DNA from 2 places in the Sphingomonas sp. STIS6.2 genome. Region 1 is predicted to be linked to the other one. Evidence: riboswitches for the same ligand, from Rfam matches in the RefSeq annotation. Region 1 holds a riboswitch; the other holds the start of a gene.
What was found. A riboswitch is a leader RNA that binds a small molecule or an ion and turns the genes downstream of it on or off. The one in region 1 is predicted to bind thiamine pyrophosphate.

Region 1 (13,731 bases):
AGTGCAGGCGCTCTATTCGCGCGCGCTCGACCCGTACTGGAACCTGCAGGCGGGCGTCCGCCAGGATCTCGGCGCAGGCGCCAGACGGACCTATGCCGCGCTTGGGGTCGAGGGTCTGGCGCCCTATTGGTTCGACGTCGAGGGCACGCTGTTCCTGTCCGACAAGGGCGACGTGCTGGCGCGTGCGGAGGCCTGGTACGACCAGCGCATCACCCAGCGTGCGATCCTCCAGCCGCGTGTCGAGCTGAACCTCGCCGCGCAGGACATGCCCGGCAGCCGAATCGGCGCGGGGCTATCGACCGCGGAGCTTGGCGTGCGGCTGCGCTACGAGATCCGCCGCGAATTCGCGCCCTATGTCGGGCTGTCCTGGGAACGGCGCTACGGCGCCACCGCACGTTATGCGCGCAGCGACGGCGATAGGACCGGCGGGGTCTCGCTCGCGCTCGGCGTGCGTGCCTGGTTCTGACGCGCCGCCTGCCACTGTCGATAGCCCAGCAGCGCGAGCAGGATCATCGCCGCATAGAGCCCCGCGGTCAGCATCAGGCCCTTCACGACGAACATCCCGACATAGACGATGTCGACGGCGATCCACAGCAGCCAGCTCGCACTGTGCCGCCGCGCGGTCCAATATTGCGCGACCAGACTGAAGCTGCTCAGCGTCGCATCGATCCAGGGCAGCGCCGCGTCGGTATAGCGGCTCATGACGAACCCGATCACCATCGCGGCACCCGCACCGGCGCAAAGCCCCGCCAGCGCGGGGATCGGCCGTAGCGGCACGACGGCGACGTCGCCCGCATTCTGCCGCCCGCGCGTCCAGTTGCGCCACCCATAGACCAGCGCACCCGCGAACACCGCCTGCAGCATCATGTCCGCATAGAGCCGCACGTCGAGGAACAGCTTGAAGTACAGCGCACAGGCCAGCAAATTGACCGGCCAGCACCACAGCCGCCGCACCGCGGTCAGCCAGATGCCGAGGAAACTAACGGCGACCGCGGCGATCTCGAGCATCGTCACGCGCCGTGCTCCGCATCGGCGATCCGACGGAGGAACGCCTGCCCCGGTTCGGACAGGAACCACGCCGCATGGCCGATCAGATAGCCGTCCCAGGCCAGCGCCGCCGCGCTCATGTCGCCGAGCACCCCTGCGAAATACGCGACCTCCGACAAGGCGAATTCGAGATGCACCAGCGGCAGCAGCCGGACGAGCGTTGCCCGGTCCTCCGCATCGAACGCGGTCGTGGCCGCATAGCCCGCCAGCAGCGCACACGCCGCCTCGGGCTGGCCGATCGCGGCATCCGCGCCCTGCCCGAGCGCCAGCCAGGCGACACCGCTGCGTTCGATCGCGATCGCCACGTCGTGCAGCGCGCAGGTCCGGTCCGCCAGCCCGAAATCGATGACGGTCCGCACGTCCTCCGCCTCCCAGAGCAGGTTGGAGGGATGCCAGTCATTATGCGTCCACAAGGGCGGCTGCGCGGCGAGCCGTGGCTGCAACCCGTCGCCGAGCGCGCTGAACAGCGACGCGAGCTCGCGCCGCCACGGCCTCCGGGCAAGGAAGGCGGCGAGCGCCGGCCGCGCCGCGACATAGCGTTCCGCCGCCGCGATCGGGTCGGGATCGGGCAGGATGGTGAAGCTCGCGACCAGCGGTTGCGGCGGTCGCGCGGGCGCGTCGAACCCCTGCGACGCGCGGTGCAGCCGTGCCAGTGCCACGCCCGCCGCCCGCGCCTGCGCCAGCGACAGGAACGGCGTCCAGGAGGGCCGGTCGCGATACAGGTCGACGCCGGGGGCCTTGCGATGCAGTTCATAGGTCCAGTCGCCGCGGGCCAGCGCGTCGCTGTCGCTGGCGGCGAGCGTCATGACCTCGGGCACCGCAATGTGCGGGCTCAGGTGCGCGATGAACCGGTGTTCCGCGCCCAGCTGACCGGGCGTCCGCATCCGGCGGTGATGCCGCTTGAGCAGGAACATCCCCTGCCCGGTCTCGATCAACGCCGCCGCGGAGAAGGGCCGCGGCGAATGCCAGTGCACGTGCTCGAGCGGACCGGCGGCCGGAAACTGCGCGACCACCGTCGCGGCTTCCTCGGCGGTGATCGCCGGCCAGCTCGGTGCGGCCATGTCGGTGCCCATCCCGTGGACCAGATGCGCCGCCGGCGAGCCCGCGCCGATCATCGCGCCCGCACCGGTCACAGGCCGCGCGAGATGGTCGCCATGACGGCCGCACCACTCCCGACATAATAGGTCGGCGCAGATCCCGCGATCAGCGTCCCCCCGCGCCCGATCACGTCGCGCGCATTGGTCGAGACCGACTGCACCCCCGCCAGCACGCGCGGATCGGTCACGTTGATCGCGTTCAGCCGCAGGTCGGTCCGCTTGCCGTCGAGCATCGACGCCAGATGCACGCCGACCGACAGGTCGAGCGTCGCATAGCCCTTGATGCTCTCGTCGTTGACGAAGGTCGCATATTGCCGGCCGACATATTTCACCGCGACACTGCCGAACAGCCGTCCGTCGTCATAGGTCCCGCCGCCACCGACCTGGACGGTCGGGCTCGAGACCGCATGCCGGCCGCGGGTCGGCAGAAAGTCGTCGCCGACCGGCAGGTCGTCGCTGATCCGTGCGCGCAGATATTCGCCCGAGACATAGACGCTGACACCGCGCGCCGGGCGATAGTCGATCTCGGCATCGATCCCGTAGGAGCTCTGCCCCCCGGCATTCAGCGTCGAATTGACCAGCGCGCCGCCGCTGGTGATGACCGTCGCCAGCTGGCGGTTCCGGAAATCAAAATGGAACCCCGTCACCGATGCGGACAGCGATGGCCCGATATAGCGATAGCCCAGCTCCTGCGAGACCGCATATTCGTTCTTCAGCGCGGTCGTCCCCGCGCTGACCAGCGCACCGCCCGCATAGCTGTCGTAGAGCGTGAACTCGTTCGGCGTGCGGAAATTGGTGGTGATGTTGGCGAACAGCTGCTGCCGGTCGTCGATCTCGTAATGCACCGCCGCCCGCGGCAGCGCGGCGAAGCTGTCGAGGCGGACGCGGTCCTGCGGGCCGGGCAGGTAGTTGCGCCCGCTGCGCAGCACATTGACGCCCTTGAACCCGATATCGACCGCGAGACGCGGGGTCAGCGTGACATGGTCGGCCAGAAACGCCGCCTTGGTGACCGTCACGGTCCGCTGGTTCTCATAGGCGAGCAGCCGGCCGTCGGCGGTCCGGATCGCCTTTGCGCGATACCCCCAGCGATTGGCCGGTTCGCCGTCGGCACCGACCGCGGTGTACGACTGGACGACACGGTCGGTGCCGTGATCGAACCATAGCCCCGCGGTCAGCCGGTGGATGCCGCGCTCGATCGTCAGCGTGTTGACCGTGCCCACGCGGCGCTGGTCACCTGTATAGTTGCCCAGCACCGTCGCGACCCCGTCGACCGCGCCCGGCAGCGCGATCGGATCGGCGAGCGGCTCGATGCCGAGGAAATTGCCGGTCGTGCCGAGCTGCGTTCCATAGGGCGAATTGCCGTAGCCGAACTGCAGATAGCTGGTGCTGTCGAGCGTCACCCCCGCGCCCAGCGCCAGATGCACCGGCGCCGACGCATAGAGGTTGCGGAACGGCGCGCGGTAGAGCCGCCAGTAATTGGTGTTGCCCGCGCTGTACCGCGCATCGAAGTTGAAATCGCGCCCCTGCGCGCGCCATTCGGCGAGCGTCGGGCTGCGATAGGTCGACGAGTTCGCATCGTTGAACGACAGCGCCAGGCTCGCGCGGTTGCCGTTCCCCCATTCGCCGAGCAGCTTGGCATCGACATGCTGGCGCGTGTCATGGCCGGCACCGCGCCAGTTGTTCGCGCGCGTGTTCGAATAGGAAACGAACGCCCGCAACCCCGTCTGGCCGATCCGTCCGGTATCGAGCCGGACGAAGCCGCGCCGCGCCGCATAGGATCCGATCGACAGGTCGACGAGCCCGCGCGGCGCCGCACTCGGATCGTCGAGCCAGAGCGACAGCGACCCGCCCGCGCCCCCCAGCGTCGGCGACGCGATATCGACCGCGCCCTGCGCCAGCGCGATGCGCTGCAGATTCTCGGTATCGGCGAACTGCGAGGGATAGGCGTAGTAATAGCCGATGTCGTTCTGCGGCGCGCCCTCCATCGTCACACCGATCTCGTCCTGGCCCAGCCCGCGCAACGTCAGGCTCGAACTGGTCGACAGGCCGTAGGGATCGCTCGACGCGACGGTCGCGCCCGGCAGCAGGTTGACAAGCTGGAACGCGTTGAGCGTCGGCGCCTGCTTGGTGATGAACGCCGCGGCGATCGCGCTCTCGGATTTGGGCACCGTCTGGTCGGGGAGCAGCCCTTCCGGATCGAGAAGGCCGACGACGCGGATATCGACCGGGTCGGCGCCGTCCCGCGAATCCGCCTGTGTCTGCGCGCCGGCGGGGGCGAAGGCCACCACAGCAGCAAGTGCCACTGCCAGCGCACTGCATGCAACACGGGGCGGCCGGCCCGTCATCAGGTCAAATCGAAGGATCATCACGGTCTTGCGTCCACTCCACACGGAGGGACGACGGACGCGCCGCCAGCCCTCCCTACGCCGGTATCAACCGGATCAGGTTCAGCGGGTCATGGGCTGCAGCCCACCTCTCAGCCGCGCGTCAGCGGCCCCCCGGGGAGCGCGCCGTCTAGGCGGTTCGGTCCTCCGGCGATAGCGTTATTGCCCGTTTGCCCGTCCGCAGCGCCTTCCCGGCACACGCGCGGCAGAATTATATGACAATCCACCCCGCCCAGACGCTTGCAGTGGGTGACAGCCGCACCGGTTTGCGCCACACAGGCTTTATGGAGCGTGTGCTGACCGACGTCGTTGCCCTGGAGAATCGGGATCTGGGACGGAACCTTACGCATGGCATGCTCGACCTGCTCGGCAAGGCCATCGTGACCGGCCAATATACGGATCGGCCCTTCCCCACCGAGGCGGAGATCGCGGTGGCGCATGGCGTCAGCCGATCGGTGACCCGTGAGGCGGTCAAGATGCTGACCGCCAAGGGACTGGTCAGCGCGCGGCCGCGACAGGGCACGATCGTCCAGCCAGCGAGCAGCTGGAACCTGTTCGACACCGATGTGCTGCGCTGGCTGCTGGACCGCAAATTTTCGGTCGAGCTGCTGCAGCAGTTCAACCAGTTGCGGATCGGGATCGAGCCTGAAGCGGCGGCGCTCGCGGCGCTGTATCACACCGAGCAGGACATGGTCGCGATCGAGGCGGGGCTGGCGCGGATGGCCGCTGCGGAGCGCAGCTATGACGATCCGCTCGACGCGGACATCGCGTTCCACGTCGCCGTCCTGCGCGCGTCGCGCAACCCCTTCTACGCACAGTTCCAGTCGGTGGTCGAAACCGCGCTTCGCACCTCGATCCGCTTCACCAACCGGATCAAGGGGCGCAGCGCGAACATCGCCGACCATGCCGCGGTCGCCGTCGCGATCGCCGCGCGCGATGCCGATGGTGCGCGCGACGCGATGCGACGCCTGATCGGCGACGTTCTCAGCCTGATCGCCGAGGCCTGACACCCGAATCGTCGCGACCCGGTGTACGATCAAGGGACAGCACCGTGCGACGCCGTCACTCGACCTGATCGCGCTTTTCACTTATCGAGACGCGGTGCCCTTGGGCCCGGTGCCGCGAGTCGAGATTTGACAAGCGCCGGAATAGCTCGAAGGACGAAATGCGACCGCGCATCATGCGGGTAGCAATTGAAAACATGACGGGAAACAATGCGAAGGGCTCGAGACGAGCGAACTGCACGGATCGGCAAGGTCGCGCTCGCGGCGGCCATGACTGGCGGTTTGGTGAGCGGTGCGCAGGCACAGACGGTCAACGTCAACACACCCGTCAGCGTGCCCGTCGCGGGCAATGTCGACCGGTTTCGTGTCGTGCCGGTGATCACCAGCGTCTATGACAGCAACGTGCTGCGTCTCAACGACGCGCGCGGGAGCGGGCCGCGCGACAATATCCGCGTTTCGCCGGCGCTGGCGGTCGACCTGAACCGCATCTTCGGACGCACCCGCGTCACCGCCGGCGGCACGGTCGGCTATGATTTCAACACCCGGTTCAGCGGCCTCGATCGCGAGCGGATCAACCTGACCTCGAGCGTGACGACCCCGGTCGGCGCGCCCTGCAGCGTGACCGGCAGCGCGGCGCTCGAACGCGCGCAGTTCGATCTCGGTGACACCAACACCGTGGTGACCGAGAGCTTCCTGCGCCAGGTCTATGACGTCGGCGCGAGTTGCCGCGCCGCGGCGGGCTTCTTTCCCGCGGTGGGCGTCAACCGCGTGTCGCTCACCAACAGCAGCCGCAAGGTTCTGGACACGAACCAGTCCGCGCTGCGCGCGGGGATCGGCTATGGGCGGCCCAGCCTTGGTACGCTGCAGCTTATTGGCTCGGTTGCGAAGATCGCGCGCCCGGGTATCGAGGATCTGACCGGGATCGACGATTCGACGATGATCACCGACGTCCAGCTGGTCTTCGAACGTTCGGTCGCGCCGCGCGTCAGCTTCCGACTTGGCGGCGGCATCACGCATGCCGACCCCAAGCGCGCGGCCGTGCCGTCCTTCAGCGGCCCTTCATTCGACGCACAGGTGACGATACGCCCGGTGCCCCGGTTCACGATCGTCGGCTCCGGCCGCCGTGCGGTGCAGAATCAGAGCTCGTTTGGCGCGACCTATATCATCGCCAACAGCTATAATCTCAACGTGTCCTATCTGCTCTCGGCGCGCAGCACCGCCACGCTGTTCGCCCAGCGCGCGCGACGCGACCCGCGCGGCGAGGATCTGGCGCTCACGCTTCAGCCACCACGCGGCAAGGACAGGCTGAACGTCGTCGGCGGAAGCTATGCATTCGATTTTCACCGGTCGCTACGGCTCAGCCTGAACGTCGCTCACCAGCGCCGCACGGCTGACAATGCGATTTACGACTATACGGCCACATCCGCATCGGCGGGTGTCACGGCCCGTTTCTAAGGGGATGATGATGAAGATCCGCATGGCGCATTCGCTTGTTCTGCCGTTGCTCATGGCCGCTGCGGCCGCCGGGGCGCAGGTACCAACCGCGCCCCCCACGCCTGCGTCGACCGGTGCCGTGCCCAACGACGGGTATCGGCTGGCCCCCAATGACGAGGTCGAGGTGACGATTTTCGGCCAGGGTCCGGGTCAGGTGGTCAAGACGCGCGTCAAAAACGACGGCACGATCACCCTGCCGTTCCTCGGCGCGGTCCAGGTGCGCAACCAGACCGCGCGGGAACTGGCCGCGGACATCGCCGCCCGGCTGCGAAGCGGCGGCTATTTCGTCAAGCCCGTCGTCAATGTCGAGGTCACGCAGTTCGTCAGCAGTTCGGTGACCGTGTTCGGCGAGGTCGGAACTCCCGGCATCTATCCGCTCGATCTGCAGCTGACCGTCGGCATGACGCTCGCCCGCGCGGGCGGCACGCGTGGGACAAGCGCGGACTTCGCGATCTTGAAGCGCGACGGCGACCCGGTCGAACACCGCATCCTCCTCTCGGACCTCAGCGGCGAATGGAGCGCGGCGACGCTGCTCGAGGCGAAGGACACGCTCTTCGTTCCGGTCGCGCCTGTGGTCTATATCTACGGTCAGGTGAATTCGCCCGGATCCTTCCCCTTGAAGACCGGGATGACGGTTCGCCAGGCACTGGCTCGCGCCGGTGGTCCGACGCTTGCCGGATCGACGCGGAACGTCACGATCTTCCGCGATGGTGAGAAGTTGAAGAAGGTCGATCTCGACGGCGAACTGAAGGCCGAGGACTCGGTCTTCATCAATGAAAAATGGCTCTGAATCAGTGATCGGATTCCGGTGGCCGGGATGTCTCGTTTCATGCGGTGCCCTGCGCGTTCGTCGTCGCCAGGTCCGTTTCGCAACAGCCTGACGTCTGCGGCCACGGCCTGAGAAGAGGGCGCGCCGGCAACGGGGCGCCTTTTTTCATGCCCTACTGCCCCGCCACGTCCGTCGCCGCCGGCGCCGGCGCACCCCGCTACCCGGGCCAGCCGTCGCGATTCCCCCGGCGTTGGTCGAGTGACGCTTGCACGGGTCACCGGCTTGGGTGATGGGCGTGCCGATGCGACATAACGGCCTGTTCATCGCGCTGGGGGGCGCTGCGCTGGTCGCGACGGCTGGCGTTGCGGTCATGATTGCGCCCGCGCGAACCGGTCTGCCGATCACGCTCGATCCCGCCGCCGATGCCCCCTCCGCGACTGGGCCGCGCAAGCCTGCGCATCCGCGCTATACCGGCGTCAACATCGCGACGGGCGGCTTTGCCTCCAAGCGCATTCCCGGGCGCTACGGCTTCGACTATTTCTACCCCAGGCCACAGGAGACCGCGCCCTTCGTCGCCGCGGGCATGAACGCGATCCGCGTGCCCGTTCTCTGGGAACGGCTGCAACCGCGGCCCAATGCCCCGATCGACGCCGCGGAACTCGCACGGCTCGACGAATCGATCGCGGGGCTCGGCGGGTTCGGCCTGATCATCCTCGACGTGCACAATTACGCCAAATACCGGGGACAACGGCTCGACCAGATCGACCCGCGCGGCGCCATGCTCGCCGACCTCTGGACCCGCCTCGCCCGCCATTATGCCGGGGATCAGCGCATCGCGTTCGGCGTGATGAACGAACCCAATGGCCTCTCCGCCACGGCGTGGCGACCGATTGCGGAGGCGTCGTTACAGGCGATCCGCGCGACGGGCGCGCGCAATCTGGTGCTCGTCCCGGGAACGAACTGGTCGGGTGCTCATTCCTGGACGAAAGGCAGCGACTCGAACGGCGAGGCGTTGAGAACGCTCGTCGACCCGGCGAACAACATGGCGTTCGAGATGCACCAATATCCGGATGCCGACTCCTCGGGAACGCATCCGGAATGCGTGTCGCCAAAGGCCGCCGCACAGGCATTCGACTCGGCCACCGCCTGGCTGCGCGCCAACAAGGCACGGGGATTTCTCGGCGAATTCGGCGCGAGCAGCGACCCGAACTGCCTCGCCGCGCTCGATGCGGTGCTCGGCACACTTGACGCGGGCTCGGACGTCTGGCTCGGTTGGACCTATTGGGCAGGCGGCGCCCTGTGGGGGCCGTATATGTACAGCGTGCAACCCGACAAGACCGGGGACAAACCGCAAATGTCTATCCTGATACGGCACAAATCTTAATGATCACAGGGTATAGTGGCCTGGTGGAGCCGTACGGCAATCCTATTGTGCGTTGCAGCAACGTCGCGTACCCGCTCCCCGGATCGGCAAGGCAGATACAAGAATTATGTTGAAGTCATGGATTGCATCGCTGACGCGCTGGCTGGACGGCCGCGGATGGGCCGAGCCCCCCGTGATCGAGCTGACGCATCGCTACACCCCGCCCGCCGCGCCGGTCGTCGACCTGCCCGCGGATCCCGTCCCGGCAAGCACCGCGACGCGGCTGATCGGCGACCGGCGCCGGATCGCTGACACGTTCGATGCCGCACGCCCGGTGCGGACCCGCGGCGAGCTGTTCGGACGCGCGGTCGAGCTCGACCATCTGCTCGCCGCGACGCTCGACTTTCATCAGCATGCGGTGATCCACGGTGCGCGCGGCTCGGGCAAGACGTCGCTGGTGCGCGTGCTCGGTGAGCATGCGGATGAATCGGGCGCCGTCGTGCTCTATTTCGCGTGCGAACCGCATGCGACCTTTGCCGACATCATCCGGCTCTATCTCGACGCGCTCCCGCCCGCAGCCTTCGCGCCCGGCGGACAGCGTGCCTTTGCGCAGAAGCTCGAACAGATGCCGGAGAATTTCGGCCCGCGGGCGTTCGTCGATCTGGTGGCAGACCGCGTCACCGCGCCGACGATCCTGATCTTCGACGAGTTCGACCGGATCGAGGATGCGAGCGTGAAGAGCGACGTCGCGGCGGCGATGAAGCTGCTGTCCGACGCGCTCGTGCCGGTGCTGTTCGTGCTGGTGGGAATCGCGCGGACCGTGTCCGACGTCGTCGCTGGCCACCCGTCGCTGCGCCGGCACATGCGGATCGTGTCGCTGGGCCGGATCGGCGCCGACAGCGTCGACGCGCTGATCGCACGTGGCGAGGCCAATACCGGCGTCCGGTTCGATACCGATGCGCGCGCGATGATCGCCGATGCCGCCTGTGGCTCGCCCTATCACCTGCGTATGCTGGCCGGGCATTCGTCGCTCGCCGCTGTCAGCAGCGACGCGGATATCGTCACCAAGGCGCATACCCGCACCGGCTTCGTCGATGCGTTCAGCCACTGGGCGCAGATGAACGAGCCCGATGCACGGCTGTTCGCTAAGGTCGTGCTCGGCTGCACGATCGAACAGCGCGATGCGCTCGAGGCTTTGGCCCGCGCCGCCGCGACGATGGACGTCGTTTTGCTTGATACCGATCGATATGATCGTGCCATTTCGATGCTAGACCCCGCATTGGTCCGCGAACGGGGCAATGACGGCGAACACGATGGCGTGTATTTCCGTGACAGTACCGCGCCGCAGATGCTGATCGCGCTGTTGATGACGACCCCTGTTTCCACCACGGCGGCCCGGCTTGGCGCACCGCAGGAGAGCAACCTTGCTAATACCCGCTGATCTGATCGCGTCGCTCAAGGCGCGCTGGCGTATCGAGCTGGCGATCATTCTGCTGATCGTCGTGCTGGTCGCACTCTGGACGGCCGTCACGCCCAAGACCTATGTCGCGCAGTCCTCATTGCTGTTCGACGGTGGCCCGGCCCAGTCGGTTACCGACGAGGCGGCGCCGCAGGATGGCGTGGCCGCGCTCGTCGCGACCCAGGCCGACGTCCTGCAGAGTGAGGCGATCGCCGCCGCGGTCGTCCGCGACCTGAAGCTTGCCGCCAACCCGCAGATTGCTGACCAGTGGCGTGCGCGCACCGGTGGCACCGGCGACGTCAACGCCTGGTATGGTCGTCAGCTGCTCGGCGGGCTCGAGGTCATACCGGGCCGGACCTCGCGCGTGCTCGCGATCCGCTTCAAATCGGCCGATCCGCAATTCTCGGCCCAGGTCGCCAATGGCTTTGCCACCAGCTACCTAGATGCGCGCCTACAACTGCAGACCGATCCCGCCCGCACCTATTCGCGCTGGTTCGAGGATCGCACGCGCGAGGTCCGCACCGCGCTCGAGCAGGCGCAGGGCCGGCTGACCGCGTTCCAGCGTCGCACCGGGATCGTCGACACGACGACCAACAACACCGACGCCGCCCGCCTGACCGAATTGTCCGGCCAGCTGACCGCAGCCGAAGCGGCGGCGGCGGATGCCGGCGCGCGGGCTGGCGGCGGCAGCACCGGGCTCGACGTGCAGTCGGCCGGTGTCGTCCAGGGTCTGCGCACGCAGATCTCCGCCAAGACGGCCGAAGTCGCACAGCTCAGCGCGGATCTTGGTCCGAACCACCCGCAGCGTCAGGCCGCCGAGGCGGAACTGTCGGCACTGCGTCGCCGGCTCGCGGTCGAGACCGGGACGAGCACCAATGCGGTGCGCGTCGCCAGCGGTGCGGCGAGCAGCAAGGAAAGCCAGATGCGCGCCCTGCTGAACCAGCAGCGCGGCAAGATGCTGTCGCTGGCGGGCGACCGCGCCGAGCTCGACGTGCTCCAGCGCGACGTCGATTCGGCGCGTGCGGCCTATGACACCGTGACCCAGCGTCTCGGCACGATGCGGCTGCAGAGCGAAGCGCCGTCGACCAACGTCGTCCAGCTCGACGTCGCGCAGCCGCCGATGTTCCCCTCCTCGCCCAACGTACCGATGCGGTTGGCGCTCGGCCTCGTGCTGGGCGGAATGCTGGCAGCGGGGACGGCGCTGGCGCTCGAACTGTGGCGGCCGCGGGTGCGGACGTCGAGTGGCGCAGCGACCGCCATGGGTGTGCCCGTGCTGGGCTCGGTATCGTTTTCGCAGTCGCGCGTCGCGTCGCTGCTGGGTGGAAGGCAGACGTCATGAGGCTTCGTTCGAGCGAAACGGCAAATGTCGTTCGTCCCGCGGTCGCGCCGGGCGCCGAAGCGCCCAGCCAGCGGCAGCTTCTGGGCAAATTGCTGTCGCTGTCGCCCGAGGCGCATCGCCAGATCGAGCATCGCCAGGCCGAAACCGGGCTATTGTTCGGCGAGGCGGCGGTCCAGCTCGGCTTTGCGACCGAGGAGCAGGTGCGCCGCGCGATCGAGCTGCAGCAGGGCTTCACGGTTCTTCCCGAGGGCGATGAGCGCGTCGATCCGCTGGTCGTCGCAGCATTCGCGCCCGACGATCCCATCGCGGTCACCGCGCGCGACATTCGCGCGATCGTGACGCGCGACGTCCGTCCCGACGGCTCTCCGCTTCAGGGGATCGCGATGATCGGGATCGACGACGAGACGCTGCATACCACCGTGCTCACCGCCAATCTGGCGGTCGCGTGCGCCCAGGCCGGCTATTCGACGCTGCTGGTCGATGGCGGCATCGGCGCACCGCGTCAGCACGGGCTGTTCCGCCTGCCAAACCGCACCGGTCTGTCGACGCTGCTGTCCTCGGGCGGCCGCGTCGAGGCGATCGCCCAGACGACCGCGATCCCTGGCCTGTCGCTGCTGTCGGCGGGTCCGAGCGTCCCCAACGCGTCGGAGCTCTTCGATCGCCAGCGGCTTGCCAACACGCTCGATCCGCTGCGCGATCATTATGGGCTGGTCATCTTCGATGCCGGCCCCGCCAGCGCGACGCAGCTCGAGGCGTGTTTCGGACTCGACGCGGCGATCATCGTTGCGCGCCGCAACCGGTCGGACGCGCGCGCGCTGCGCAACGCCGCGGCCGTGCTGCAGGAGCATGCCACCCCGGTGCTCGGCTCGATCCTGATCGATTGAGCATGGTGGGCATGATGGAGCTTCGGCGAATCGGCCACATCGACGTGGTCGCCACCGATGTACCGGGTGCGGTTGCACAGGTCGTTGCCGCGGTAGAAGGCGACGGTCCGGCCATCTTCGGCTTCTGCAATGCGCACAGCGTCAACCTTGCGCGGGCGGATCCCGCCTTCGTGACCGCGACGCGGGCGGGCGTGTTCTTCAACGACGGCAGCGGCGTCGATATCGCCAGCCGGCTGCTCTACGGCACACGCTTCCCGGCCAATCTCAACGGCACCGACCTGACGCCCGCGGTGCTCGCCGCACTGCCGGCGGGAACGGGCGTCTTCCTGCTCGGCAGCCCGCCAGGCGTCGCGCAAAAAGCCGCTGCGATCCTGGCAGAGCGCTTCCCGAACATCCGTATCGCGGGCAGCCATCACGGCTTTTTCAGCGCCGACGAGGCACCCGCCCTCTCGGAGCGGATCCGCGCATCGGGCGCGCGACTCGTGCTTGCGGGCATGGGACAGCCGCGGCAGGAAAAATGGGCGGCCGCCAATGCGGGCGCGGTCGGTGCGGTGATCCTGTGCATCGGCGCCTTTCTCGATTTCACTGCGGGCCAGTTCGTCCGCGCGCCGCTCTGGATGCAGCGCGCGGGCATCGAATGGACCTTCCGCCTTCTGCAGGAGCCCCGACGGATGGCGTCACGCTATCTTGTCGGGAACGCGACCTTCCTGGCCGCGACGCTCGGACAACGGATGAAGCGATGAAACAGATGATGCCTCCTCGCCTGCACCGCGCACTCTCGCGCCTGCGTAACGCGCCGCCACCGTCCTATGACGAACGCTATCCGAGCGTCGACGTGTTCGAATGGCGTCCCGCGGGCAGCGCGATCAATTTCGGCGACCGGCTGGCGAC
Region 2 (15,658 bases), on a different contig from region 1:
TACGAGGGGATCAAGGGACTGGTGCTGCGCGCGGAGTTCGTGCGCAAGCGGTAACGGATGCGCCCCTGATCCTCCCCCTGCCGGGGGAGGAGTTCGGGGTGTGGCGGATCAGACGTCCGCGGGGAGGTAGATCTCGCTGCCCTTCTCGCGGAACCTCTCGCTCATTTCCGCCATGCCCTTTTCCGCGTCGGCATGCGCGCCCTTGGCGAAGATCGCGCGGTTGGCGTCGGTCTGATCGACATCGGCTGCGAGGAACGTGTCGGCGGGGCCATTCTGTTTCGCGGCGAAGTCCCTCACCTCCTGCGTGATCTTCATCGAGCAGAATTTGGGACCGCACATCGAGCAGAAATGCGCGGTCTTGGCGCCTTCTGCGGGGAGCGTCTGGTCGTGATACTGCTCGGCCGTATCGGGGTCGAGGCTCAGGTTGAACTGATCGCGCCAGCGGAATTCGAAGCGCGCGCGGCTCAACGCGTCGTCGCGCACCTGCGCGGCGGGATGCCCCTTCGCCAGATCGGCGGCATGCGCGGCGAGCTTGTAGGTGACAACGCCGACCTTCACGTCGTCGCGGTCGGGGAGCCCGAGATGCTCCTTGGGCGTCACGTAGCAAAGCATGGCGGTGCCGTACCAGCCGATCTGCGCCGCGCCGATGCCGCTGGTGATATGGTCATAACCCGGCGCGATGTCGGTGGTGAGCGGCCCGAGTGTGTAGAAGGGCGCCTCGCCGCAGACCTCGAGCTGCTTTTCCATGTTTTCCTTGATCTTGTGCATCGGCACATGGCCGGGGCCCTCGATCATCACCTGGACATCGCTCTTCCATGCGCGGTGGGTGAGTTCGCCGAGCGTGTAGAGCTCGCTGAACTGCGCCTCGTCGTTCGCGTCGGCGATGCTGCCGGGGCGCAGCCCGTCGCCGAGCGAATAGGCGATGTCATACGCCTTCATGATCTCGGTGATCTCGTCGAAGCGCTCGTAGAGGAAGCTCTCCTTGTGGTGGCTGAGGCACCATTTCGCCATGATCGAGCCACCGCGCGAGACGATGCCGGTGACGCGCTTGGCGGTCATCGGGATATAGGCGAGGCGCACGCCCGCGTGGATCGTGAAGTAATCCACGCCCTGCTCCGCCTGTTCGATCAGCGTGTCGCGGAAGATCTCCCAGGTCAGATCCTCGGCGACGCCGCCGACCTTTTCGAGCGCCTGGTAGATCGGCACGGTGCCGATCGGCACGGGACTGTTGCGCAGGATCCATTCGCGCGTGTCGTGGATGTTGCGCCCCGTCGACAAGTCCATCACCGTGTCGGCGCCCCAGCGGATCGACCAGACGAGCTTGTCGACCTCGGCGGCGACGTTCGACGCGACTGCGGAGTTGCCGATATTGGCGTTGATCTTGACCAGGAAGTTGCGGCCGATCGCCATCGGCTCGGATTCGGGGTGGTTGACGTTGTTGGGGATGATCGCGCGGCCGCGCGCGACCTCGTCGCGGACGAATTCGGGGGTGACGAAGTCGGGGATCGACGCACCGAAGCTCTCGCCGTCGCGCTTATACTCTTTCAGCATCGCGCGGCCGAGATTCTCGCGGGTCGCGACATATTCCATCTCGGGCGTGATGATGCCGCGGCGGGCATAGTGCATCTGGCTGACATTGGCGCCGGCCCTGGCGCGCAACGGGCGTGCGATACTGCCGGGGAATTGCGGCACGCCGCCCGAGCGGTCGGGGCCGAGCTGGCCATTATCCTCGGGCCGGATCGCGCGCGCGTCGTAACTTTCGACATCGCCCCGCGCCTCGATCCACTGGCGGCGGAGTTGCGGCAGGCCGGCGTTGATGTCGATCGTGGCGCGCGGGTCGGTGTACGGACCGCTGGTGTCGTAGACGCGCAAGGGCGGCTCGGAACAGCTGGGGTCGAGCACGATCTCGCGCATCGCGACGCGGACGTCGGGGCTGGAGGGCACCGCGACATGGATCTTCCGCGAGCCGCGGATCGGGCCGGTGGTGACGCCGATGTCGGCGGTCGGGATGCGGGGATCGTAATCGGCCATGCGCTTGCTCCTAAAGGTCTCGGAGCAAGGCATACGGTTCTGTGGCGACCGCTCCCTCCCTCCGCCGGTATCAACCGGATCAGGTTCAGCGGGTCGAAGGCTCCTGCCTTCCTCTCAAGCGCGGATCGGCGCTCCCCCGGGGTAGGGCGAGCATAGGCGCAACGGACGGGGGCGCAAACGAAAAACCCCGCGCGGTCGGGCCGCACGGGGTTTCGGGTCGATCGGCGGGTTGCGATCAGAAGGTGTAGGTCAGGCCCACCGCGCCGAGCCACTGGTCGGCATCGCCGACGTCCGCGACGATCGGGCTGTCCTTGTACTTGCCGAGCATGCGGCCATAGAGCACGCCCGCGCCGACGCCGAACCCGCGGCGCAGATCACCCGACAGGCTCTGCAAGGCAAACGCGGAGACGTTGACGCGGCGGAAACCGCTGTCGTTGATGTCATAGGTGCGCAGGCCGCTGTTGATCGTGCCGATCGGCGTGACCGCCGCATAGGTCCGGCCAAAGCCTTTGCCCGCATAATCCGCCGACAGGCCGAAGGCGACCAGGGTGCGGACCGACAGCGGCGTGGTGTAGTTGACCTGCGGGGTGATGACATAGCTGTCGTGCGTGCCCGACACGTCGTGGATATAGGCGACGCGCGCGGTCAGCGTGTCGTAATCGCTGGTGATGACGCCGGTCTTGCCGATGCCGACAAAGCCGCCGACTTCATAGGCCGTGTCGATCTTGCCGAGCGCGCGGACCTGCCGGTTGTCGACCCGGCCCGTGCGATCGGTGCGGACGGCGGCGATGACGCCGACTTCGTAGTTGATGCCGACCGACCCGGTATTGGGGATCAGGTTCACATAGAGCTGCGTACCGCGCGTGAAGAAATCATGCCCGCGGACCGTACCGATCGCGACCGCGCCGGGGGTGAAGCTGTTGCTGTCCGCACCCTCGTAATCGGGAAGCGACGCGACACCCAGACCGAGTGTGATGCGGTTGTTGTCGGCGGGATCGGTGATTGGCGGGGTCGGATTGGGATCCGTCTGCGCAAGTGCCGGCGTGGCGAGGGCGACTGCCGCGGTTGCGGCAGTCAGAACGAGTGAGAATGCGCGCAAGGACGGGCTCCGGACAAAAAGGTTCCACCGCGCAACGCGGGGCAACCCCATTCGGTCCGTTGCAATCCGTCAGAAGATGTAACGCATCCTGACCTGTTGCATTTCGGCATCACCGACGAGCATGAACCGTGCCGCGGAAAAGCGCGGCGGTCCGAAGCGTACCGCCGCGTTGTTCGAGAAGCCATAGCCCTCGCGCGGGATACCCGCGATCGTGTCGAGCTTGGAGTTGCTGTTCTCGTCATGGATGATCGCCAGCGCATAGCCGCGCTGCGGCAGGCCCGGAAAGCTCGTCGTCCGGACCGCGGCGGGCAGGGTCCGGGTCAGCGCCTTGGCATCGTCGACACAGGCGGGGAAATTGTCGGGGTCGGCGGTCAGACAGATACGGATCAACCCCTTGGCCGAGCGAAGATTGTCGACCTCAACGTCAAGCCGCGTGACCGGGCTCGCCGCCGCCAGAACGGCCCAGAGCGCCGCCGCGGCCAGCACGCGCGGCAGCCTTGGCATGCGATATGCCTGCATCGCCGTGCTCCCGGTCGGTGCCGCAGAGCCGATCCCAGAACCGGAAAGTGAGCTCATAATTGCACCTGTATCGTTCATGATGTGGCTGATGGTGGCTGGCCGTGATCAGCCATGTCCCCAATGCTCCCCTCCACATGAACCGGGGAAAAACCTCCCGGCCCATCGGATTGGCCCCCTCCATAACGGTCATGACCGTCAGAGCCAAACCGAGCGCACCGCCAGGGTCGGAATCGCGACGACCCGTAGCGGAATTATCACAGCAACGGCAGCGCCTAGATTGGAGCGAACGCCTTTGCAGCACACGCGGTCGGCGGGCGCACCCGGTAAAACGTCAATCGCAGACAAGGAGATGACGAGCGTGATCGTCATGCCGCGCTCACAAGCATCTGCGCGTGCCGGGTGATGGCCGCTCGTACACCGCGATCGGGAAGATGACCGCGCGCGCATCCCGCAGAAGGTCGTTGTCGCCGGATCACGACTTTCATAGCATCCTCCGCACGACATAATCGGGGACCACAATAGTGATTTTACTCGCAATGCTGCTGCAATCGGCCCAGCCCGTGCCGACCGCCGCTCCGCGACAATTGCCACCGCTTCACGGTGGGCCTGCAGAAATGACCTGCCCGGTGGGCGGCGAGACGTTCTCGGCATGGCAGCCCGCGATGTTCAGCACCTATGGCGAGCGCCCCGACGGCAAGCCGTACAGCTATTTGCCCTTTCCGTTTCCGCTTCCTGAATGCCCGAGCAACAAGTTGGTCGTTTTCGACAAGGTCTCGACCCAGGACGCGGAAAACCTCGCGCGGCTGATCGGCACCGCCGATTATAAACGGCTGATCGGCTCGGAGACGACCTATTACCGGGCCTATTGGCTCGCCGGAAAGCTGGGCCGGCCGGAGGTTCTGCGTCTCGGACTTTTGCTGTCGGCCATCTGGCAGGTGACGCCCGATCCGAGGTCCCAAATCAGCACCGACGCGCAAAATAGCCAGTTCCAGCGATATCAGACATTGTTCATCCGTGGCGTTCGGGCATTGGGCCCTGCAACGCCCGTAGCGGACCGGCTATGGCTGGAGGCACGGGCCGCGAACGCTGCCCGGCAGATGGGTCGGTTCGACGAGGCAGCGAGGCTGATCGATACGGCCGATCGATCGCTCACGCTCGTTACCGACAAGCGCGGGTGGGATACCTATCTTGCCAAATTGCGCGCCGTCATCGCGCGCAAGGATGCTGGCGTCGAACCGCTCGACATGATCCCGGAGCAAGAGGTCGCCTTCACCTGCCTGCGCCGGCCGCCATCGACCAGCTTCGACAAAGCCACGTGCACGAGCCCGGAGGTCGTCGCACGGATGGCGACGCTCAACGCCAAGCCGAAATAGCCGCCTCGAACGCGGTCAGGCGCGTCGGTCGAGGATCAGGATCGGCGCGTCACGATAACGACCCTCGATGCGCAGGCGGTAGCCGAGGCGCTCGGCGAGGCGGAGCGAGGGCGCGTTGCCGGGGTCGATGATGCAGGTCGTGGCGGCGATGCGCGGGTCGGCCCAGGCCAGGACTGCCGCCATCGCCTCCGACGCATAACCCTGTCCCTGCGCGTCGCCGGTCAGCGTCCAGCCCATTTCGGGGCCGACCGCACCGGGACCGTCGATCGGCGGCAGGATCGCGCGCCGCGCTTCGATCAGACCCATCTCGCCGATCAGCCGGCCGGTCGCGGTCTCGCGCACGATCCAGCTACCATAGCCGAACGCGGTCCACTGCCCGATCGAGCGGAGCAACCGGATCCACACCTCCTCGCGACTGCGCGGCGTGCCGCCGATCATCGCATAGACGCGGGCGTCGGCCCACATCGCGGCGCAATCGTCGAGATCGGCAGGGACATGGCCGCTCAGCGTCAGGCGCGCCGTGGCCAGCATCGGAGCCTGGGGGTGGCGGGGGCCGGGATCGCTGGCGTGCGGTGCGGGCGAAGCGTCGGTCGGGTGTGAGGGGGGCATGGCGGCTCCGGATCTGGCATGGACATAGTGGCGGAGATGGCGGCGGCGCGCCATGCCCGACCTGACGTCCCCCGTCCCTTCGCGTCCGTCACGTGGTGGCCGCGGAAGGCGATGACGTGCGGGGGATCGCCCCGGTGGCGGAAGAGGCCGCCGGGCCGGCAATGCAGGTTGTCTTCGCGCGCGATTGGGCGGGAAAGGCTGTTTTCGCAGGCGCCGGTTTGCGCTAGTCGGAGCCATGGCATCGACGATCTCCTGCGACGTCGCGATCGTTGGCGCGGGCCTGGCCGGCGGGATGATCGCGCTGGCGCTCAAAGCGAAGCATCCGGCGCTCGACGTGCGGCTGGTCGATGCCGCCCCGACGGTCGGCGGCAATCACCTCTGGTCGTTCTTCGACAGCGACGTGGCGGCGGCGGACCGCTGGATCGTCGCGCCGCTCGTGGTGCATGGCTGGCAGGGCTATGACGTGCGCTTTCCAGGGCATGCGCGGACCATAGACGCGCGTTACAATTCGATCGAGAGCGTCCAGCTCGACCGCGAGGTACGCCGCGTCCTGCCGCCACACGCGCTGATGCTCGACCGCAAGGTCAGCGGCGCGAGCGCGACCGCGGTGGTGCTGAGCGACGGCGACCGGATCGAAGCGACCGGGGTGATCGACGCACGCGGGCCGGGCGACCTCACGCTGCTCGATCTGGCGTGGCAGAAATTTCTCGGACGCGAACTGCTGCTCGACGCGATGCACAAGGCGCCGCGGCCGATGGTGATGGATGCGGGCGTCGAACAGCTCGACGGCTATCGTTTCGTCTATTGCCTGCCGTTCAAGGCGCGGCGGATGTTCGTCGAGGACACCTATTACAGCGACACGCCCGATCTCGATCTGCCCGTGCTGCGCGACCGGATCGACGCCTATGTCGCCGAGCGCGGCTGGTCGGTGAAGCGGATCGAACGCGAGGAATCGGGCGTGCTGCCGGTGGCGATGGGCGGCGATTTCGAGGCCTATTGGCGTTCGACCGGCGCGCGCGTCGCCAAGGCGGGGATGCGTGCGGGGATGTTCCACCCGACCACCGGCTATTCGCTGCCCGATGCGGTACGGACCGCGTCGATGATCGCGGCGCTGGGGGATTTCTCGGGCGCACGGCTGCACGACGCGACCTATGCGATGGCGCAGGCGACGTGGAAAAGCCGCGGTTTCTACCGGATGCTCGACACGATGCTGTTCCGTGCGGCGGAGCCCGAGGAACGCTACCGGATCCTCGAGCGCTTCTATCGCCTCTCCCCTTCGCTGATAGGCCGTTTCTATGCCGGACGTTCGACCATGACCGACAAGGCGCGGATCCTGACCGGCAAGCCCCCCGTCCCCATCGTGCGCGCCGTCCGCGCCATCGCAGGCAGTATGAGATCATGAAGACAGCTATCGTCATCGGCGCAGGGTTTGGCGGGCTGGCGCTCGCGATCCGGCTGCAATCCGCAGGCGTCCAGACGACCATCGTCGAGAGCCGCGACAAGCCGGGCGGGCGTGGCTATTATTGGGAGCGCGACGGCTTCACCTTCGATGCGGGCCCGACCGTCATCACCGATCCCGACTGCCTGCGCGAACTATGGGCGCTGAGCGGGCACGACATGAGCGCGGACGTGACGCTCGACCCGGTGCTGCCCTTCTACCGGCTGAACTGGGCGGACGGGACGAATTTCGATTATACCAACGACGATACGCAGATGCGGGCGGAGATCGAGAAGCTGCATCCGGGCGACTGGGCGGGCTATGAGAAGTTCCTCGCCTATTCGGCGGGCGTGTTTCACGAAGGCTATGAGAAGCTCGGCCATGTCGCGTTTCTCGACTTCGGATCGATGATCAAGGCGGCGCCGGCACTGGCGAAATACCAGGCCTGGCGCTCGGTCTATTCGATCGTGTCGAGCTTCGTGAAGTCCGAGAAGCTGCGCGAGGCGCTCTCGTTCCACACGCTCCTCGTCGGCGGCAATCCGATGACGACCAGCGCGATCTATGCCCTGATCCACAAGCTTGAGCGCGACGGCGGCGTGTGGTTCGCCCGCGGCGGCACCAACCGGCTGGTCGCGGCGCTGGTGACCCAGTTCGAGCGGCTGGGCGGCGTGCTGCGGCTCGACGACCCGGTGACCTCGATCGAGACGCTGGGCGACCGCGCGACCGGGGTCACGACGGCGAGCGGCTGGTCGGGCCAGGCGGATGCGGTGGCGGCGAACAGCGACATCATGCACACCTATCGCGACTTGTTGGCGACGTCGCGCAGCGGACAGCGGACCAAGGCGTCGCTCGAACGCAAGAAGTACAGCCCGTCGCTGTTCGTCGTGCATTTCGGGATCAAGGGCACGTGGCCCGGCATTCCGCACCACATGATCCTGTTCGGGCCGCGCTATAAGGGGCTGCTGTCGGACATTTACGATCACGGCGTGCTGGCGGAAGATTTCTCGCTCTATCTCCATCATCCGACCGTCACCGACCCCAGCCTGGCGCCGGAGGGGCATTCGACCTTCTACGCGCTCGCGCCGGTGCCGCATCTCGGCAAATTCCCGGTCGACTGGGACGAGATCGGCCCGATCCTGGAGAAGCGGATCCTCGACGAGATCGGCCGGCGGTTGATCCCGGACATCCACGACCGGATCGTGACCAAGTTCAGCTATGCGCCGAAGGATTTCGCACAGGATCTGAACGCGCATCTGGGCTCGGCCTTCTCGCTCGAGCCGGTGCTGACGCAGAGCGCCTATTTCCGCGTGCACAACCGCGACGATCATATCCCGAACCTGTACTTCGTCGGCGCGGGGACGCATCCGGGGGCGGGAATCCCGGGCGTCGTCGGGAGTGCGAAGGCGACGGCGCGGTTGATGCTTGAGGGCGAGCAGTAAGGGTTTGTTCGCGCGGAGACGCGGAGGCGCGGAGGCGCGGAGATGGTGCGTCCAGCCTATCGGTCGGAAGACCTCTCGGCTGTACGTCATCATAGTATAAGGTCGCTCCGCGACTGGTGCTGCAACTCCGCGCCTCCGCGTCTCCGCGCGAACCCATTCTTTTCTTGCGGCACCACGCGCGCTTCCCCTAGCGAGGCCACATGAAAAGACTTGCTGTGTATTGCGGGTCGGCGACGCCGGCTGATCCCCTGTATATCGAAGGCGCGCGCGCGCTGGGACGGACCTTTGCCGAGCGCGGAATCGGCCTCGTCTATGGCGGTGGCCGCACCGGCCTGATGGGCGCCATCGCCGATGGTGCGCTCGAGGGGGGCGGCGAGGTGATCGGCGTGATCCCGCAGGCGCTGGTCGATGCCGAAGTCGCGCATCGCGGGCTGACCGAGCTCCACGTCGTGCAGGGCATGCATCAGCGCAAGCAGATGTTCACCGACCTGTCGGACGGGTTCGTGACGATTCCCGGTGGTACGGGCACGATGGACGAGCTGTGGGAGGCACTGAGCTGGGCACAGCTCGGCTATCATGCGGATCCGGTTGGGCTGCTCAACACCGCGGGCTATTACGACCATCTGATCGCGTTCTGGGACAAGATGGGCGAGGTCGGCTTCCTGCGACCGCAGCACCGCGACCTGCTGATCGTCGCGGATACGCTCGACCTGCTGCTCGACCGGATGGCGGAGCATGTGCCGACACAGCCCATCGTCCGGATGAACGCGTCAGATCTGTGACCGTCTTCGCGCCGCATACTATCCTGCTCCACCCCGGCGAAGGCCGGGGCCCAGTTGGGGGACGGGGATTGGCCCGCGCTACGCGTCGTTACACTCGCTTTCCCACCTGGACCCCGGCCATCGCCGGGGTGGTAGTAAAGGTGGCGGCATGACCTCCCCCACCCCCACCCGCGAAGCGATCGTCGCGACGGCGAAGGAGTCGATCGCGCGCGGATCGAAGAGTTTCGCGGCCGCCAGCCTGTTGTTCGACAAGCCGACGCGCGAACGGGCGTGGCTGCTCTATGCCTGGTGCCGGCGGTGCGACGATATCGCCGACGGGCAGGATCACGGGCATGGCATGACCGTGGTCGACGATGCCCCGGCGCGGCTCGTCACGCTGTCGGCGATGACAGAGCAGGCGCTGGCGGGCGAGGTCGTCGGCGAGCCCGCATTCGATGCGCTGCGGATCGTCGCGGCCGAGACGCGGATGCCCAAGCGGTTCGCGCGCGACCTGGTCGAGGGCTTCGCGCTCGATGCGCGCGAGTGGCGACCGCGCTCCGAAAACGACCTGTACAAATATTGCTACCATGTCGCGGGCGTTGTCGGCTGCATGATGGCGATCGCGATGGGCGTCGATCCCGATGACGAGGACACACTCGACCGCGCCTGTGACCTGGGAATGGCATTCCAGCTCGCCAACATCATGCGCGATGTCGAGGAGGATGACCGGGTCGGGCGCTGCTACCTGCCCGAGGACTGGCTGGTCGAGATGGACTTTCCGCCGGGCCAGCACATGAAGCCGCCGTTCCGCGCGCGCCTCGCGGTGCTCACGAAACGGATGGCGGACCGCGCGGCGGCGTTCGAGGCGAGCGCACGGGAGGGCACGCCCGCGCTATCGTTCCGATCGGCCTGGGCCGTGCTGTCCGCGGCCGGTATCTATGGCGCAATCGGACGGGCCGTCGCGGCGCGTGGCGAGCATGCCTGGGATCACCGCGTTACGACGTCGGGGGCGCAAAAGCTGGGATTTATCGCGAGAGCCGCGCGGGAAGCAGCGGCGCGGGAGCGGCTGTATCCGCGTATGCCGCGCGATTCGAGGCTGTGGACACGGCCGCGGTAGATCCGGCCCTAGCACATTCAGCGTCTGTCCCTGCCCCTTCCGTTCGCCCTGAGCGAAGTCGAAGGGCCTCCGTTCGGGGCCTGTGCTTCGACTTCGCTCAGCACGAACGGGAGGGGGACGGGCAGTGCCCCCCACAGGAGCGGATCAGCCCCGAATCCTGACCTTGCCTGTCACGGCGATCTGCGCACCCGCGGTGCGGCAGTTGGCGCCGATCATCGGATAGGGGACGTCGGTGTTCCGCGCGAGCTGATCGGGAAGCGCCGCGCGGCACTGCGCCATCGTTTCGTAGCGCGCCGGCACGACCCGGGCCTCGGTGCAGTTCATATTGCCGTCACTGCAACCCATGATGGCCATGACGTAGAACAGCGGTTCCATTTCATTCTCCAGTGGATCGCCGTGCCCGGCGTTGGACACGGTATGAAAAGCGACGAAGTGGCAGGATTGTTCCGTCAACCGCTTTCGCCGGGGCTTGACCACGCCTACATCACCACCAGCAATGCCCCCTGATACCTACACCTCCACCCGCGCGGACCAGCCGTTGCTGCCGACGCTCCGCCGCTTTCTGCCATTCCTGTGGCCGGCGGGGCAGCCGAAGCTGAAGGCGCGGATCGTCGTCGCGATGCTGCTCGTGATCGCGTCGAAGCTGGTGCAGGTCTTCGGCGCGGCGTTCACGCTGAAATATGCGGTCGATGCAATGGCGGGGAACGACCGCGACGCGCTGACGCTCGTCGTGCTGCTGGTGATCGGCTATGCGGCCTCGCGATTCGGGACGACGCTGTTCGACAATCTGCGCAACGCAGTGTTCGAACGTGTAGGACAGGACGCGTCGCGGCGGTTGGCCGCGCAGGTGTTTCGCCATCTCCATGCGCTGAGCCTCGATTTCCATCTGTCGCGCCGAACGGGCGCAGTGACCAAGGTGGTCGAGCGCGGGACGAAGAGTATCGATACGATGCTCTATTTCCTGCTGTTCAACATTGCGCCGACGCTGTTCGAACTCGTGCTGGTGCTGGGTCTGTTCTGGACCAAGTTCGGCTGGCCGCTGGTCGTCGCGACGGTCGTGATGGTGGTCGGCTATATCGCGTTCACGCGGATGGTCACCGACTGGCGCAATGCGTTGCGGGCACGCATGAACGACCTCGATACCGGTGCGGTCGCGCATGCGGTCGATTCGCTGCTGAACTTCGAGACGGTCAAGTATTTCGGCGCGGAGGAGCGCGAGGCGAAGCGCTACGACAGCGCGATCACCGCCTATTCCGAAGCCGCGGTAAAAAGTGAGAATTCGCTCGCATGGCTGAACCTCGGCCAGGCGCTGATCACCAATCTGATGCTCGCGGGCGGCATGGGCTTCGTCGTGTGGCGGTGGAGCCGGGGCGAGGCGTCGGCGGGCGACGTGGTCTTCGTTTCCACGCTGCTGGCGCAGCTATTCCGGCCGCTCGACCTGCTCGGCATGGTGTATCGCACGATCCGCCAGGGCGCGCTCGACATAGCGGCGATGTTCAACCTGATCGACACGCCCGCTTCCGTGGTCGACGTGGCCGACGCCCCCGTACTGGCGGTCAGCGCGGGTCATGTCCGGTTCGAGAATGTCTCGTTCGGTTATGATGCCGGGCGGCCGATCCTGCGCGATCTCGAACTCGACGTGCCCGCGGGATCGACGCTCGCGGTGGTCGGACCGTCGGGCGCGGGCAAGTCGACGCTCGCCCGGCTGCTCTACCGCTTCTACGACCTGACGGGCGGGCGGATCACCGTAGACGGACAGGACATTGCGCAGGTCCGCCAGGCATCATTGCGCGCGGCGATCGGAATCGTCCCGCAGGACACCGTGCTGTTCAACGACACGATCGGCTACAACATCGCCTATGGCCGTGAGGGGGCGGAGATACCCGAGGTCGAGACGGCGGCGAAGGGCGCGGCGATCGCGGGGTTCATCGAACGCCAGCCGCTGGGCTATGCGACGCGCGTCGGCGAGCGTGGTCTGAAGCTGTCGGGTGGCGAGAAGCAGCGCGTGGCGATCGCACGCACGCTGCTGAAGAACCCGCCGATCCTGATCCTCGACGAGGCGACGTCCGCGCTCGACAGCCGCACCGAGGCGGAGATCCTCGACACGCTCGAGGCGATCGAGCGCGGTCGCACGACGATCGTGATCGCGCACCGGCTGTCGACCGTGGTGCATGCCGACCAGATCGTCGTGCTGGAGGCGGGGCGGATCGTCGAGAAGGGCACACATGCCGAGTTGCTGCGGCGCGAAGGTGTCTATGCGGAGATGTGGAACCGCCAGGCGCAGGAGCGCGCCGGCGATGACGCGGGGGCGCTCGCGGCGGAATAGGGTCGTCCCACCATCTTCCACCCCGGCGAAGGCCGGGGCCCAATTGGGAGACGGTAATCACGACGGACTGCGCACCGTTATCGCCGCCTTTCCAACCGGACCCCAGCCTCCGCCGGGGTGGTGTACATCAAGCGATAAGACCCGCGCTATCCTCGACATCGCAGCGGGGATCGCTACCTAGACGGCGATGGCACTCGACCCCCTTCCCGATCTCCAGCGCATCTTCGGCTTTCCTGATTTTCGTGGCGTGCAGCGCGATGTCGTCGACCGCGTGCTTGCGGGGCAGCGGACGCTGGCGGTGATGCCGACCGGAGCTGGCAAGTCGCTGTGTTACCAGCTGCCGGCGACGATGCTCGAGGGGACGTGCGTGGTCGTGTCGCCGCTGATCGCGCTGATGCACGACCAGTTGCGTGCCGCGACCGCGGTCGGGATCAAGGCGGCGACGCTGACGAGCGTGGATACCAACCGCGAGGAGACGATCGCGCGGTTCCGGGCGGGCGATCTCGACCTGCTCTACGTCGCGCCCGAGCGGGCCTCGAACGAGAGTTTCCGCAATCTGCTGTCGCAGGCGCGGATCAGCCTGTTCGCGATCGACGAGGCGCACTGCGTCAGCGAATGGGGGCATGACTTCCGCCCCGACTACCGCCTGCTGCGGCCGCTGCTCGACAGCTTTCCCGACGTGCCGCGGCTCGCGCTGACCGCGACGGCGGATGCGCACACGCGCGCGGATATCCTCGAACAGCTGGGGATTTCGCGCGAGGGGCTGATCGTGTCGGGGTTCGACCGGCCGAACATCCGCTATGCGATTTCGGCGCGCGATAACGTCAACCGGCAGATTGCCGACATCCTCGAGAAGATCCCGGGGCCGGGGATCGTCTATGCGCAGACGCGCGCCGCGACCGAGAAGCTGGCCGAGGCGCTGGGGCGCAGCGGGCGACCGACGCGCGCCTATCATGCCGGACTTGATCCGCAGATCCGTGCGAAGAACCAGGCGGATTTCGTCGCGAGCGAGGACATGGTGATCTGTGCGACCGTCGCGTTCGGGATGGGGATCGACAAGCCCGACGTGCGGTTCGTGGCGCATGCCGGGCTGCCGAAATCGATCGAGGCCTATTATCAGGAAACGGGGCGCGCGGGGCGCGACGGCGATCCGGCGATCGCGCATCTGTTCTGGGGCGCGGAGGATTTCGCGCGCGCCCGCCAGCGGATCGGCGAGGTCGAACCCGAGCGGCAGGCGGGCGAGCGCCAGCGGCTGACCGCGATGGGCGGGCTGGTCGAGACCGCGGGGTGTCGGCGACGGATCCTGCTCAAGCATTTCGGCGAAGAGCGGCTCGAGGATTGCGGCAATTGCGACAATTGCCTCGGCAATGTCGATGCGGTGGACGCAACCGAGACCGCGCGGAAATTCCTGTCGGCGGTGTTCCGGACGGGTCAGATGTTCGGCGTCGGCTATATCGAGGGCATCCTGACCGGCGTGTCGAGCGAGCGCAGCCTGATGAACGGGCATGAGGCGCTGTCGGTCTACGGGATCGTCGAGGGCGACGAGGTGGCGCTGTTGAAACCCGTATCGCGCGCGCTGATGCTGAAGGATGCGCTGCGGACGAACCCGCACGGCGGCCTCGAATTCGGGCCGGCGGCCAAGGCGATCCTAAAGGGCGAGGCGGCGCTGTCGGTGATCGTGCCGCCCAAGCGCGAGCGGCGGCGCAAGACTGCACCGGGGGCCGTGCCAAACCCAGTCGACGATCCGCTGTTCGAGGCGCTGCGCGTATGCCGCCGCGATCTGGCGAAGGACGCGGGCGTTCCACCCTATGTGATCTTCCACGATTCGGTGCTGCGTGACATGGCGGCGCAGCGACCCGCGTCGCGGGCGGCGCTCGCGGTGCTATCGGGCATTGGCGCGCGCAAGCTCGACGCCTATGGAGATGCCTTTCTGGCAGTTATCCGCGAGTCCGCATGATCCGGCACATCAACGAAAGCATTTCGGTCGCGCCGCAGATCGCGGTCGAGCACGTCGCGGACATCGCCGCGGCGGGGTTCAAGACGATCGTCAACAACCGTCCCGACGACGAGGATGCGGGCCAGCCTTCGGGCGACGCGATCCGTGCGGCGGCGGAAGCGGCCGGCCTGAACTATGTCGCGATTCCGGTGACGCATGCGGGCTTTTCGCATCCGCAGATCGACGCGATGACCCAGGCGCTGACCGAGGCCAAAGGCCCCGTCCTCGCCTATTGCCGGTCGGGCACACGGAGCTGCAATCTGTGGGCGCTGGCCGCGGCAAAGGCGGGGCGCAATCCCAACCTGTTGCTCGCGCAGGCCGAGGACGCGGGCTATGACCTGCGCGGTATCCGCCCGATGCTGGACGCGCTCGCAGGGCCGCGATGATCCCGATCGCGCTCGGCCCCGCGGTGATCGGGGCTGCGGTCGCGGCATTGGTGGCGTCGGTCGGCGGTATCGGCTGGGCAACGGCCCGGAAACGGCGCGTGATACGGATCGAGACCGCCGAGGAGGCCGCCGAGGCGGCGCAGGCGCAACTACCGGGCTTTGCCGTGTCGGGCGCGGTCGTCGGCGCCGATGGGCGCGGCGCGCTCGCGGTCGCCGATGATGGCCGTGTCGCCGCGGTCAAGCGTGTCGGCAAGCGGATCGCGGTGCGCGAGGTCACCTGGCGGACGGTGCGCGCGACGCAGGAAGGGATCCTCGTCGAGACCGGCGACCGGACGCTCGGCGCAGTGATGCTCTCGCGGGTCGACGTGCTCGATATCCGGCGGCTGGCGCCCAGGAACATGGGCGTCTAGCGGCCACCCTGTCGGCACCGCGATCGACACGCAAAAAAAGACCCGGTGCGTTGTGCGCACCGGGCCAGGTTGTCCGCAGGAGGAACATCGTGGGTGCGGGCTCGGGCGGCCCGCTACCGAACAGGATCAGTTATAGGCACGCTCGCCATGCTCG

Region 2: it holds a riboswitch for thiamine pyrophosphate, as region 1 does, so the genes downstream of both, thiC (phosphomethylpyrimidine synthase ThiC) here and sphst_RS01510 (TonB-dependent receptor) in region 1, are expected to answer to the same signal.

Annotation. Positions count from the first base shown of each region.
Region 1 is NZ_JPDP02000008.1:1,741-15,471, reverse strand. It holds partial or broken gene sphst_RS01525 (copper resistance protein B) at 1-466, shown strand, start outside; gene pnuC (nicotinamide riboside transporter PnuC) at 397-1,014, opposite strand; gene sphst_RS01515 (phosphotransferase enzyme family protein) at 1,011-2,162, opposite strand; gene sphst_RS01510 (TonB-dependent receptor) at 2,177-4,489, opposite strand; TPP riboswitch at 4,560-4,648, opposite strand; gene sphst_RS01505 (FadR/GntR family transcriptional regulator) at 4,813-5,535, shown strand; gene sphst_RS01500 (outer membrane beta-barrel protein) at 5,743-6,987, shown strand; gene sphst_RS01495 (SLBB domain-containing protein) at 6,998-7,816, shown strand; gene sphst_RS01490 (glycoside hydrolase family 5 protein) at 8,097-9,179, shown strand; gene sphst_RS01485 (ATP-binding protein) at 9,289-10,599, shown strand; gene sphst_RS01480 (GNVR domain-containing protein) at 10,583-11,956, shown strand; gene sphst_RS01475 (CpsD/CapB family tyrosine-protein kinase) at 11,953-12,840, shown strand; gene sphst_RS01470 (WecB/TagA/CpsF family glycosyltransferase) at 12,852-13,583, shown strand; gene sphst_RS01465 (polysaccharide pyruvyl transferase family protein) at 13,580-13,731, shown strand, end outside.
Region 2 is NZ_JPDP02000006.1:7,763-23,420, forward strand. It holds gene sphst_RS00935 (alkylphosphonate utilization protein) at 1-54, shown strand, start outside; gene thiC (phosphomethylpyrimidine synthase ThiC) at 109-2,031, opposite strand; TPP riboswitch at 2,071-2,178, opposite strand; gene sphst_RS00945 (MipA/OmpV family protein) at 2,267-3,130, opposite strand; gene sphst_RS00950 (DUF2141 domain-containing protein) at 3,200-3,649, opposite strand; gene sphst_RS00955 (sterol desaturase family protein) at 3,555-3,839, opposite strand; gene sphst_RS21595 (hypothetical protein) at 3,845-4,018, opposite strand; gene sphst_RS00960 (hypothetical protein) at 4,171-5,022, shown strand; gene sphst_RS00965 (GNAT family N-acetyltransferase) at 5,038-5,631, opposite strand; gene crtY (lycopene beta-cyclase CrtY) at 5,867-7,033, shown strand; gene sphst_RS00975 (phytoene desaturase) at 7,030-8,508, shown strand; gene sphst_RS00980 (TIGR00730 family Rossman fold protein) at 8,709-9,290, shown strand; gene sphst_RS00985 (phytoene/squalene synthase family protein) at 9,439-10,386, shown strand; gene sphst_RS00990 (hypothetical protein) at 10,531-10,761, opposite strand; gene sphst_RS00995 (ABCB family ABC transporter ATP-binding protein/permease) at 10,883-12,712, shown strand; gene recQ (DNA helicase RecQ) at 12,900-14,669, shown strand; gene sphst_RS01005 (TIGR01244 family sulfur transferase) at 14,666-15,094, shown strand; gene sphst_RS01010 (hypothetical protein) at 15,091-15,504, shown strand; gene sphst_RS01015 (ammonium transporter) at 15,631-15,658, opposite strand, start outside.